DNA from 2 places in the Streptomyces sp. NPDC127100 genome. Region 1 is predicted to be linked to the other one. Evidence: riboswitches for the same ligand, from Rfam matches in the RefSeq annotation. Region 1 holds a riboswitch; the other holds the start of a gene.
The links. A riboswitch is a leader RNA that binds a small molecule or an ion and turns the genes downstream of it on or off. The one in region 1 is predicted to bind glycine.

Region 2: it holds a riboswitch for glycine, as region 1 does, so the genes downstream of both, gcvT (glycine cleavage system aminomethyltransferase GcvT) here and gcvP (aminomethyl-transferring glycine dehydrogenase) in region 1, are expected to answer to the same signal.

What each region holds. Positions count from the first base shown of each region.
Region 1 is NZ_JBHXFL010000075.1:7,161-12,716, reverse strand. Features, by position in the region: gene ACFWJB_RS34450 (MerR family transcriptional regulator) at 1-106, shown strand, start outside; gene ACFWJB_RS34445 (DNA polymerase IV) at 171-1,655, shown strand; gene ACFWJB_RS34440 (PRC-barrel domain-containing protein) at 1,738-2,115, opposite strand; glycine riboswitch at 2,262-2,357, shown strand; gene gcvP (aminomethyl-transferring glycine dehydrogenase) at 2,531-5,416, shown strand; gene ACFWJB_RS34430 (molybdopterin-binding protein) at 5,461-5,556, opposite strand, start outside.
Region 2 is NZ_JBHXFL010000023.1:34,066-39,621, reverse strand. Features, by position in the region: gene ACFWJB_RS21045 (enhanced serine sensitivity protein SseB C-terminal domain-containing protein) at 1-705, opposite strand, end outside; gene ACFWJB_RS21040 (enhanced serine sensitivity protein SseB) at 897-1,700, opposite strand; gene ACFWJB_RS21035 (AAA family ATPase) at 1,781-2,446, opposite strand; glycine riboswitch at 2,626-2,720, shown strand; gene gcvT (glycine cleavage system aminomethyltransferase GcvT) at 2,881-3,999, shown strand; gene gcvH (glycine cleavage system protein GcvH) at 4,114-4,491, shown strand; gene glyA (serine hydroxymethyltransferase) at 4,506-5,556, shown strand, end outside.

The sequences.
Region 1 (5,556 bases):
GGGCGCTCTGTCCCAGCTCCACGGGGAACGGATCGACACGGGGGAGACGCTGGTCGGACCCAACCCCGCGGACGAACTGGCGCGACGCCGCAACCGGGCGGTCTGAGGACGCACCGGGCCCGCGGGACACCGACGCCGGATTGTCAGTGGCGTAGGGCAGCATCGGAGACGTGAGAACCGCGCCCACGATCCTGCATCTCGACATGGATGCCTTCTTCGCCTCGGTGGAGCAGGCGTCCAAGCCGAGCCTGCGCGGGAAGGCCGTCGTGGTGGGCGGTCTGGGGCCGCGAGGAGTGGTCGCCACGGCCTCCTACGAGGCGCGGGTCTTCGGCGTCCACTCCGCGATGCCCATGGGCCAGGCGCGGCGCCTCGCGCCCAACGCCGCGTATCTCGTCCCGCGCTTCGAGCTGTACCGGGCGATCAGCCGGCAGGTCATGCGGCTGCTGCGGGCCCTGTCGCCATTGGTGGAGCCGCTGAGCCTGGACGAGGCGTTCGTGGACCTGGAGGCCGGCGGGACGGCCTGGGACGCCGACTCGGCGCGACTGGCCGGGGCGAAGCTGCGCGCGGACATCCGGGCCGTCACCGGCCTCACCGGTTCGGTCGGGCTGGCCGCCTCCAAGATGCTCGCCAAGATCGCCTCGGAGGAGGCCAAGCCGGACGGGCTGGTGCTCATCGAACCCGGGACCGAGCGGGCCATGCTCGGACCGAAGTCCGTCCGGATCCTCCCCGGGGTGGGACCGGCCACGGGAGACCATCTGCGCCGGGCCGGCATCACGACAGTGGAGGAAATCGCCGAGGCGGGCGAGGACGAGCTGGTGCGGCTGCTCGGCAAGGCGCACGGGCACGCCCTGTACGCGATGGCGCTGGCGCGCGACGACCGGCCCGTGGTGTCCGAGCGGGAGACCAAGTCGGTGTCGGTCGAGGACACGTACGACGTGGACATCCACGACCGGGTGCGGGTCGGTGTGGAGGTGGGGCGGCTCGCCGACCGGTGCGTGCGGCGGCTGCGCGGGTCCGGGCTGTCCGGCCGGACCATCGTGCTCAAGGTCCGGCGGTACGACTTCTCCACGCTGACGCGCTCGGAGACCCTGCGCGGGCCCACGGACGACCCGGCGGTGGTGCGGGAGGCGGCGGCCCGGCTGCTGGACTCCGTGGACACCACGGGCGGTGTACGGCTGCTCGGGGTCGGCGTCAGCGGCCTCGCCGACTACACGCAGGAGGACCTGTTCGCGCAGGCGGCGGGCGAGCGGGCCGAGGAACTCCCGGAGGCGCCGCGCGAGGAGCCCGCTCAGGAGCACCGGCAGGCCCCCGCCGAGCGCCACTGGCCCTCCGGTCACGACGTGCGGCACACGGAGCTCGGGCACGGGTGGGTGCAGGGCAGTGGCCTGGGGCGGGTCACGGTGCGCTTCGAGACGCCGTACTCCGTACCCGGCCGGGTGCGCACCTTCGCCGTCGACGATCCCCGCCTGACACCGGCCGAGCCGCTGCCGCTGGTGGCGTCCCCGCCGCCCGGCCCGGGGGAGGACGGGGGGACGCCGGACGCCGCCGGGGAGGGGGCCGCGGACCCGGCGGCGTCCGGCGTCGCCGCCCCGGGCCCGGCAGCCCCGCCGGCGGAGGAGGTGCCCGGCCGGGGTGCCGCCGGCGCGGCGCCGTGACCCGCGGAGCGGTGCGCGTGGAGGACGCCCGGGACGCCGTACCCCGCGGCCGGGGCGCGGCCGGCGCCGGGAGGCAGGTGGCTCAGCCCTCCTCGTTGCCCGTGCCGGCCAGCTTGCCGAAGTCGTGGTCGGGGAGCGGAGGCGCCGCGGCCACGTCGAGGCCGTAGTGGTGGTAGAGCTGGAGTTCCTGTTCCGGTGAGAGATGGCGGCCGACGCCGAAGTCCGGGGCCTCCTTGATCAGGGACCGGTCGAAGGGCACGTGCAGCGTTCCCTCGACCAGCTCGCTGGGCTCGAGCGGCACGAAAGCGTCCCTGCTGAACAGCCCGGTGCGGATGGCGGCCCACTCGGGGACGCCGGTGGCATCGTCGAGGTAGACCTCGTCGACGGTGCCGATCCTGGTGCCTTTGCGGTCGAACGCCTTGCGGCCTATCAGACTGCGCGGATCGATCTCGGTACGCACGGGCCCTCCACTTGGTCGCACACCATCCGGCGAATCATGCGTCAGTACAACAAAAAGCCACTTTGGGGCGAGCGGCCACTCGAAGGTGCGCTCAGTCACTCGAAGACCTGTGCGTCCGCCTCGCTGGTAGGCTGGCAGACGGCTGCTGACCCCGTGCGGGAGAGTCCTCCAGACATCATCGGAGGCGCCGAAGGAGCAAATCCTCCCCGGAATCTCTCAGGCCCACGTACCGCACGGACGAGGTCACTCTGGAAAGCAGAGCGGGTGCCGCGGCCTCCGCTCTCACCGACGGTGAAAGCCGGCAGCCCTCGGGCGGCCCGGTGAAGCTCTCAGGTCGAGATGACAGAGGGGGAGGCCGTCCGGGCACCCGCGCCGTGGTGCCCCTCGAAGGTCGTCAGACCAGGAGGCCTCCGCAATGACAGCCCCTCGCATTCCGCTCTCCGAGCTCGAACAGGCAGCACCCTTCGAGCAGCGCCACATCGGCCCCGACCACGAGGCCCGGGCGAAGATGCTCGCGCAGGTCGGCTACGGCTCGCTCGACGAGCTGACGGCCGCCGCGGTACCGGATGTGATCAAGAACGCCGACGCGCTGGACCTGCCCGGCGCCCGTTCCGAGGCCGAGGTACTGGCCGAGCTGCGCTCGCTGGCCGATCGCAACCAGGTCCTGGACTCCATGATCGGCCTGGGCTACTACGGCACCTTCACCCCGCCGGTCATCCTGCGCAACGTCATGGAGAGCCCGGCCTGGTACACCGCGTACACCCCCTACCAGCCGGAGATCTCCCAGGGCCGCCTGGAGGCCCTGCTGAACTTCCAGACCATGGTCGCCGACCTCACCGGCCTGCCGACCTCCGGCGCCTCGCTGCTCGACGAGGGCACCGCCGCCGCGGAGGCGATGGCCCTGTCCCGGCGCATGGGCAAGAACAAGAAGGGCCTCTTCCTGGTCGACGCGGACGCGCTGCCGCAGACCATCGCCGTGATCCGGACGCGCGCCGAGCCGACCGGCGTCGAGGTCGTCGTCGCCGACCTGAGCGACGGCATCCCCGCCGAGGTCGCCGAGCGGGAGATCAACGGCGTCCTGATCCAGTACCCGGGTGCCTCCGGTGCCGTCCGCGACATCAAGCCGGTCGTCGACCGGGCGCACGAGCTCGGCGCGCTCGTCACCGTCGCCGCCGACCTGCTCGCCCTCACGCTGCTCACCTCGCCCGGTGAGCTGGGCGCGGACATCGCCGTCGGCACCACCCAGCGCTTCGGTGTGCCGATGGGCTTCGGCGGACCGCACGCCGGTTACATGGCCGTCCACGAGAAGTTCGCGCGCAGCCTGCCCGGCCGTCTCGTGGGCGTGTCCGTGGACGCCGACGGCAACAAGGCCTACCGCCTCGCCCTGCAGACCCGCGAGCAGCACATCCGCCGCGAGAAGGCGACCAGCAACATCTGCACCGCGCAGGTGCTGCTCGCCGTCATGGCCGGCATGTACGCCGTGTACCACGGGCCGGACGGGCTGCGGGCCATCGCGCGCCGCACCCACCGGTACGCCTCGGTCACCGCCGCGGGTCTGGCGGCCGGCGGCGTCGAGATCGTGCACGGTGCCTACTTCGACACGGTCACCGCGCGGGTGCCCGGCCGGGCCGGCGAGATCGTGCACGCCGCCCGCGAGAACGGCATCAACCTGCGCCTCGTCGACGCCGACCACGTGTCGTTCGCCTGCGACGAGACCACCACGCGCGCCCAGGTCGGCGGCGTGTGGAACGCGTTCGGCGTCGAGGGCGACGTGGCGGCCCTGGACGCGAGCGCCGGGGACGCCCTGCCCGAGGCGCGTCTGCGCACCGACGACTTCCTGACCCACCCCGTCTTCCACGCGCACCGCTCCGAGACCGCGATGCTGCGCTACCTGCGCCGCCTCGCCGACCGCGACTACGCGCTGGACCGCGGCATGATCCCGCTGGGCTCGTGCACCATGAAGCTCAACGCGACCACCGAGATGGAGCCGGTCACCTGGTCCGAGTTCGGGCAGCTGCACCCCTTCGCGCCCGCCGAGCAGGCGCAGGGCTACCTCACCCTCATCCGCGAGCTCGAGGAACGCCTCGCCGAGGTCACCGGGTACGACAAGGTGTCGCTCCAGCCGAACGCCGGGTCGCAGGGCGAGTTCGCCGGACTGCTCGCCGTTCGCGGCTACCACCGCGCCAACGGCGACGACCAGCGCACTGTCTGCCTCATCCCGTCCTCCGCGCACGGCACCAACGCGGCGAGCGCCGTCATGGCCGGCATGAAGGTCGTCGTCGTCAGGACCGCCGAGGACGGCGAGATCGACGTCGAGGACCTGCGCGCCAAGATCGAGAAGCACCGCGACGAGCTGGCCGTGCTGATGATCACGTATCCCTCGACGCACGGCGTCTTCGAGGAGCACGTCGCCGACATCTGCGCCCAGGTGCACGACGCCGGCGGCCAGGTCTACGTGGACGGAGCCAACCTCAACGCCCTGGTCGGCCTCGCCAAGCCCGGCCACTTCGGCGGCGACGTCTCGCACCTGAACCTGCACAAGACGTTCTGCATCCCGCACGGCGGCGGCGGCCCCGGCGTCGGCCCCGTGGCCGTGCGCTCGCACCTGGCGCCGTACCTGCCCAACCACCCGCTGCAGCCCGCGGCCGGTCCGCAGACCGGCGTCGGCCCGATCTCGGCGGCGCCGTGGGGCTCGGCCGGCATCCTGCCGATCTCGTGGTCGTACGTCCGGCTGATGGGCGGCGAGGGCCTCAAGCGCGCCACCCAGGTGGCCGTGCTGTCCGCCAACTACATCGCCAAGCGCCTGGAGCCGCACTTCCCGGTGCTGTACACCGGCCCGAACGGGCTGGTCGCGCACGAGTGCATCGTCGACCTGCGTCCGCTGACCAAGGCGACGGGCGTGAGCGTGGACGACGTCGCCAAGCGGCTGATCGACTACGGCTTCCACGCGCCGACGATGTCCTTCCCGGTGGCCGGCACGCTGATGATCGAGCCCACGGAGTCCGAGGACCTGGCCGAGCTGGACCGGTTCTGCGACGCGATGATCGCCATCCGGGCGGAGATCGAGAAGGTCGGATCCGGCGCCTGGCCCGCGGAGGACAACCCGCTGCGGGGCGCTCCGCACACCGCCGGTGCGCTGGGCGGTGAGTGGGACCACGCGTACACGCGCGAGGAGGCCGTGTTCCCGGCCGGCGTGTCGGTGGCCGACAAGTACTGGCCGCCGGTGCGTCGCATCGACCAGGCCTTCGGCGACCGCAACCTCGTCTGCTCCTGCCCGCCGCTGGACGCCTACGCGGACTGACCGGCCCGCGACCGAAGGCCCCGCCCCTGCCCGGGGCGGGGCCTTCAGCCTTGCCGGGCCTTCGCGAGCGCGACCTCGGTCGACTTGACCAGGGCGATCACGTCGGAGCCCACGAAGAGCCCCAGATCCTCGACCGCTTC
Region 2 (5,556 bases), on a different contig from region 1:
GTTGACGCGCAGCCACATGGCGACCGGGTCGTGCGCGTCGGTCATCGCGACCGTCGACACCGGCAGGCCCTCCGGTACCGCGGCGACGGACTGCTGCATCATCGCGCGCACGGCGTCCACGGCCGGCGGCGACGTGTCGTAGACGTCGAGGCCGATGGCGAGGTACGGGGCGCCCAGCGACGGCTGCACCCAGGCGCGGCGCAGCGCGCGCACCGCCGGGGTGCGGTGGGCGTTCTGCGCGAGCAGGGCGTAGAACTGCGGGATCTCGATGGCCGGTTCGGACAGGCGCAGCGGCCCGGCGGGCTGGCGGTCGAGACCGGAGGCGATGCGGCGCAGATCGAGCCAGGGGATGCCGACCCCGCCGCCGGGGGCGTGCGGGTTGAGCCAGAGGCCGAAGTGGTCCGGGTAGAGGGCGCGGGCCACCTCCAGACCGTCGACCACCTCGTACGACCGGTTCCAGCCGCTGGCGGAGAGCTCCTGGGCGGAGGTGACGCAGGGCGCGTAGCCGAACCCGTCGACCTCCATGCTCCCGTACTGGGCGTCCGGGGAGCCGGCCTGACCGTGCCACAGCAGCATCCAGACCTGGCCGGAGGCGGGGGCGGCGAGCGCGCGGAGCAGGGCCTCGTAGGCGTCGTAGCGTCCGGGCGTCACCTGGCGCAGCATGTGCTCGACCTGCCCGGTCGCGGCGGTACCGCTCGCGCTCACCTTTTACCGACCCTTCGAGAATCGTCCCCTGTTGTGACACCAGCTTAGGGCTCCGCCGGCGGCGGCGGTTCGGAGCGCGGGGCTCGTCGTCCGCCGGCGGGTGCGGGTGCCTCCCGGCCTGTCGCGCTCCCGCGGCGGCGCCGTCCGGGTCACGGCCCCGCGCCCCGACGGGGCGCTCCCCCCGCGGGCGCTCACAAGGCCTGGTCGTAGAAGGGGCGTACGTGCGCCCGCATCCAGTCGCAGACCGGGTCCTGGGCCGCCTCCAGGAGGACCAGGTTGACCGGCCACGCGACCGGGACCGCGCCGAGGGCGCGGCCGAGGGCGTCGAGGGGGAGCGCCTGGGCGTCGCCCTCCCAGTGGGAGAGTTCCACGCCGACGAACATCACCGGGTCGGCGGTCTCGACGGCGGCCAGGCAGCGGCGGGCGGTGCGGACCACGCCGGTGGCGGCGAACTCGGCGGAGGCCGCGGCCAGGAAGTCCACCGGGTCGTCCTGCCAGTCGGGTTCGAAGAGGCGGACCCGGCCGCCGGACGCGGGCCCGTCCAGCGGGGTGCGTCCGGCCCGGCACAGCTCGGCCACGGCGGCCGGCGGCAGCGGGACGCCGACGACGCCGTCCGGGTTCACGGCGATACCGACCTGCGGGGGCAGACCGCGGGCGAACTCGACGGCGGGGGCGACGGTGTACGCCATGTGGGGGCCGGCGACCAGGCGGAGCTGCTCCTCGGAGCTGAACACCGGCACATGGGCCTGGCCGTCGATCTCCACCGTGGGCAGGTCGAGGGGGCCGCTGTCCGGGCCGCCGCCGTTCGGCAGCGGGACCCAGACGAAGCTGCGGCCGAGCACCTCCGTGATCCGGCCGCCGGCGCCCGGCACGCCGAGGGAGGCCGACAGCACCTCCTCCAGCTCGTTGCCGGGCCATCCGCCGTGCGGGTGGGGATGCGGCCGCGCCGGGAACTCCGGTGAGAGGTCCGCCGGGAAGTCCGCTGGGAAGTCCATCTGCCTACCGCCTGCCTGGGTACCGCTGCTGTGGCTGAAAGGCTAACCCGTTCGGCCCCACCGGCCCACGGTGCGTCACCTCAGCCGGTGAAGGCGATCCGGTGCAGCGTGTCCGCCGCCGCCCGGTCGAGGAGGACCGCCGAGGCGCACCCGGCGGGCAGGGTGGCCCCGGTCACGGCGGCCAGCAGGCGCCGGGTGGCCGCGCGGTGCCGCAGGAACGCGTACCGCGACACGCCCCGGCCCCGCTCGCGCTGGCCGGCCAGGGCGTCGTCGGCGCCGACGTCGAGGAGCAGCAGGTGCAGGGTGCCGCCGCGCCGGCGCGCCTCGCGGGCCAGCCAGCCGCGCACCCAGGCCTGCGTGCCGCAGTCGTGCACGACGACGCCCTCGCCGGAGCGCAGGGCGCGGCGCAGCCCGGCGTAGTGGGCGAGGCGGACGAGGGGCCGGTAGAGGGCGTACGGGAGGAGGCGCGGCATGCGGCGGTCCCAGCGGTCCCGGGTGTCCTGCGAGTCGACGCGCAGGCCGCGCACCGTGCGCCGCATGAGGGTGGACTTGCCGCTGCCGGGCAGGCCGGTGATCACCACCACGTCCCGGGGCCCGAAGAGCAGGGCGTGCGGGCTGCGGCCGTCGCGGTCCCGCAGATCGCGGACGACGGGTGCGGCGGGTGCGGCGCACGCCGTCCCGGCCGGGGTGGGCCGCTTCGGCAGCGCGATGCCCGAGGTCGTTGCGTACGCCGTGGTCCTGTTCACCGTGATCGTCCTCCCCTGGGGCGGTTCACGAGTTCCCGTCCCCGTCGAGTGTAAAGAGAAGGTAATGCGGCGGTCTCGCGTTTTCGTGCGCTTACTGCCACAAGCCGGTTACAGATCACGGTCTGCCACGAACGGGCCCGGCGTGCAATGATGGCGGCGCCAACTGCATACCGGCCGTTTGAATCCGCGCGGGAGAGTCCCCGGCCTTCGCCGGGGCGCCGAAGGAGCAAGTCCCTCCCTTGAATCTCTCAGGCCCCGTTACCGCGCGGGCGAGGCACATCTGAAAAGCGGGCCGCCGACCGACGGCTGCCCCACCCAAGGTGCAAGTCCTGATCGCCGCACTCCGGTGGTCATGGCGAACCTCTCAGGTTCCGATGACAGATGGGGAGGACCGCCCTCGCCCGTCCAGTCCTGTCCTGGGAGACGAACGACCGATGAGCAGTACCGAACTGCGCCGTACCGCGCTCGATGCCACGCATCGCGCGCTGGGCGCGACGATGACCGACTTCGCCGGCTGGGACATGCCCCTGCGCTACGGCTCCGAGCGCGACGAGCACGTGGCGGTGCGCACCCGGGCCGGGCTCTTCGACCTCTCCCACATGGGTGAGATCACGGTCACCGGCCCGCAGGCCGCCGACCTGCTGGACCACGCGCTGGTCGGGAACATCGGCACCGTGAAGCCGGGCCGGGCCCGCTACACCATGATCTGCCGCGAGGACGGCGGCATCCTGGACGACCTGATCGTCTACCGCCTGGGCGAGACCGAGTACCTGGTCGTCGCCAACGCCTCCAACGCCCAGGTGGTGCTGGACGCGCTCACCGAGCGGGCCGTCGGCTTCGACGCCGAGGTCCGTGACGACCGCGACGCCTACGCGCTGCTGGCCGTGCAGGGGCCCGAGTCCCCGGGCATCCTGGCCTCGCTCACCGACGCCGACCTGGACGGCCTGAAGTACTACGCGGGCCTGCCGGGCACGGTCGCCGGCGTGCCGGCGCTCATCGCGCGCACCGGTTACACCGGCGAGGACGGCTTCGAGCTGTTCGTGAAGCCGGAGCACGCCGTGGAGCTGTGGCAGGCGCTGACCAAGGCGGGCGAGGGCGCCGGGCTGGTGCCGTGCGGCCTGTCCTGCCGGGACACGCTCCGCCTGGAGGCGGGCATGCCGCTGTACGGGCACGAGCTGACGACCGCGCTGACGCCCTTCGACGCCGGCCTCGGCCGGGTGGTGAAGTTCGAGAAGGAGGGCGACTTCGTGGGCCGGGCCGCGCTCCGGGAGGCCGCCTCGCGGGCCGAGACGAACCCGCCCCGCGTCCTGGTCGGCCTGGTCGCCGAGGGCCGCCGGGTCCCGCGCGCCGGGTACGCGGTCGTCGCCGGCGGCGAGGTGGTCGGCGAGGTCACTTCCGGCGCCCCCTCCCCCACGCTGGGCAGGCCGATCGCCATGGCGTACGTCGACGCGGCGCACGCCGCTCCGGGCACCGCCGGCGTCGGCGTGGACATCCGGGGCACCCACGAGCCGTACGAGGTCGTGGCGCTGCCGTTCTACAAGCGCCAGAAGTAGACACCGGGCGTGCGGGGCGCTTCGCCGCCCCCGTGCGCGTCCGGCGCCTCCCATCAGCAGGTTCCGCAGTCCCCCCGTCACCACCACTCCCCCGCGTACAGGAGAATTCAGGCCATGAGCAACCCCCAGCAGCTGCGCTACAGCAAGGAGCACGAGTGGCTGTCGGCCGCCGAGGACGGCGTCTCGACGGTCGGCATCACGGAGCACGCGGCCAACGCGCTCGGTGACGTCGTCTTCGTCCAGCTCCCCGATGTCGGCGCCACCGTGGCCGCGGGCGAGACCTGCGGCGAACTGGAGTCGACCAAGTCGGTCTCCGACCTGTACTCCCCCGTCTCCGGCGAGGTCACCGAGGTCAACGACGACGTCGTCGGCGACCCGTCGCTGGTGAACTCGGCCCCCTTCGAGGGCGGCTGGCTGTTCAAGGTGCGCGTCAGCGAGGAGCCGGGCGACCTGCTCTCCGCCGACGAGTACACCGAGTTCGCCGGCGCCTGAGGAGACACGGACGCATGTCGCTTCTGAACACCCCCCTGCACGAGCTCGACCCCGACGTCGCCGCCGCCGTCGACGCCGAGCTGGACCGCCAGCAGTCCACCCTCGAGATGATCGCCTCCGAGAACTTCGCGCCGGTCGCGGTCATGGAGGCACAGGGCTCGGTCCTCACCAACAAGTACGCCGAGGGCTACCCGGGCCGCCGCTACTACGGCGGCTGCGAGCACGTCGACGTGATCGAGCAGATCGCCATCGACCGGGTCAAGGCGCTGTTCGGTGCCGAGCACGCCAACGTGCAGCCGCACTCGGGCGCCCAGGCCAACGCGGCGGCGATGTTCGCGCTGCTCAAGCCGGGCGACACGATCATGGGTCTGAACCTCGCCCACGGCGGGCACCTGACCCACGGCATGAAGATCAACTTCTCCGGCAAGCTCTACAACGTCGTCGCCTACCACGTCGGCGACGACGGCCAGGTCGACATGGCCGAGGTGGAGCGCCTCGCCAGGGAGAACCGGCCGAAGCTGATCGTGGCCGGTTGGTCGGCCTACCCGCGGCAGCTGGACTTCGCCGCGTTCCGCAAGGTCGCCGACGAGGTCGGCGCGTACCTGATGGTCGACATGGCGCACTTCGCCGGTCTGGTCGCGGCGGGCCTGCACCCGAACCCGGTCCCGCACGCCCACGTGGTGACCACCACGACCCACAAGACGCTGGGCGGCCCGCGCGGCGGTGTGATCCTCTCCACGGCCGAACTCGCCAAGAAGATCAACTCCGCCGTCTTCCCCGGTCAGCAGGGCGGCCCGCTGGAGCACGTGGTGGCCGCCAAGGCCGTCGCCTTCAAGGTCGCGGCGAGCGACGACTTCAAGGAGCGCCAGCGTCGTACGCTGGAAGGCGCCCGGATCCTGGCCGAGCGCCTGGTGAAGGACGACGCGAAGGCGGCGGGCGTCTCCGTCCTGACCGGCGGCACGGACGTCCACCTGGTCCTGGTGGACCTGCGCGACTCCGAGCTGGACGGCCAGCAGGCCGAGGACCGTCTGCACGAGGTCGGCATCACGGTCAACCGCAACGCCG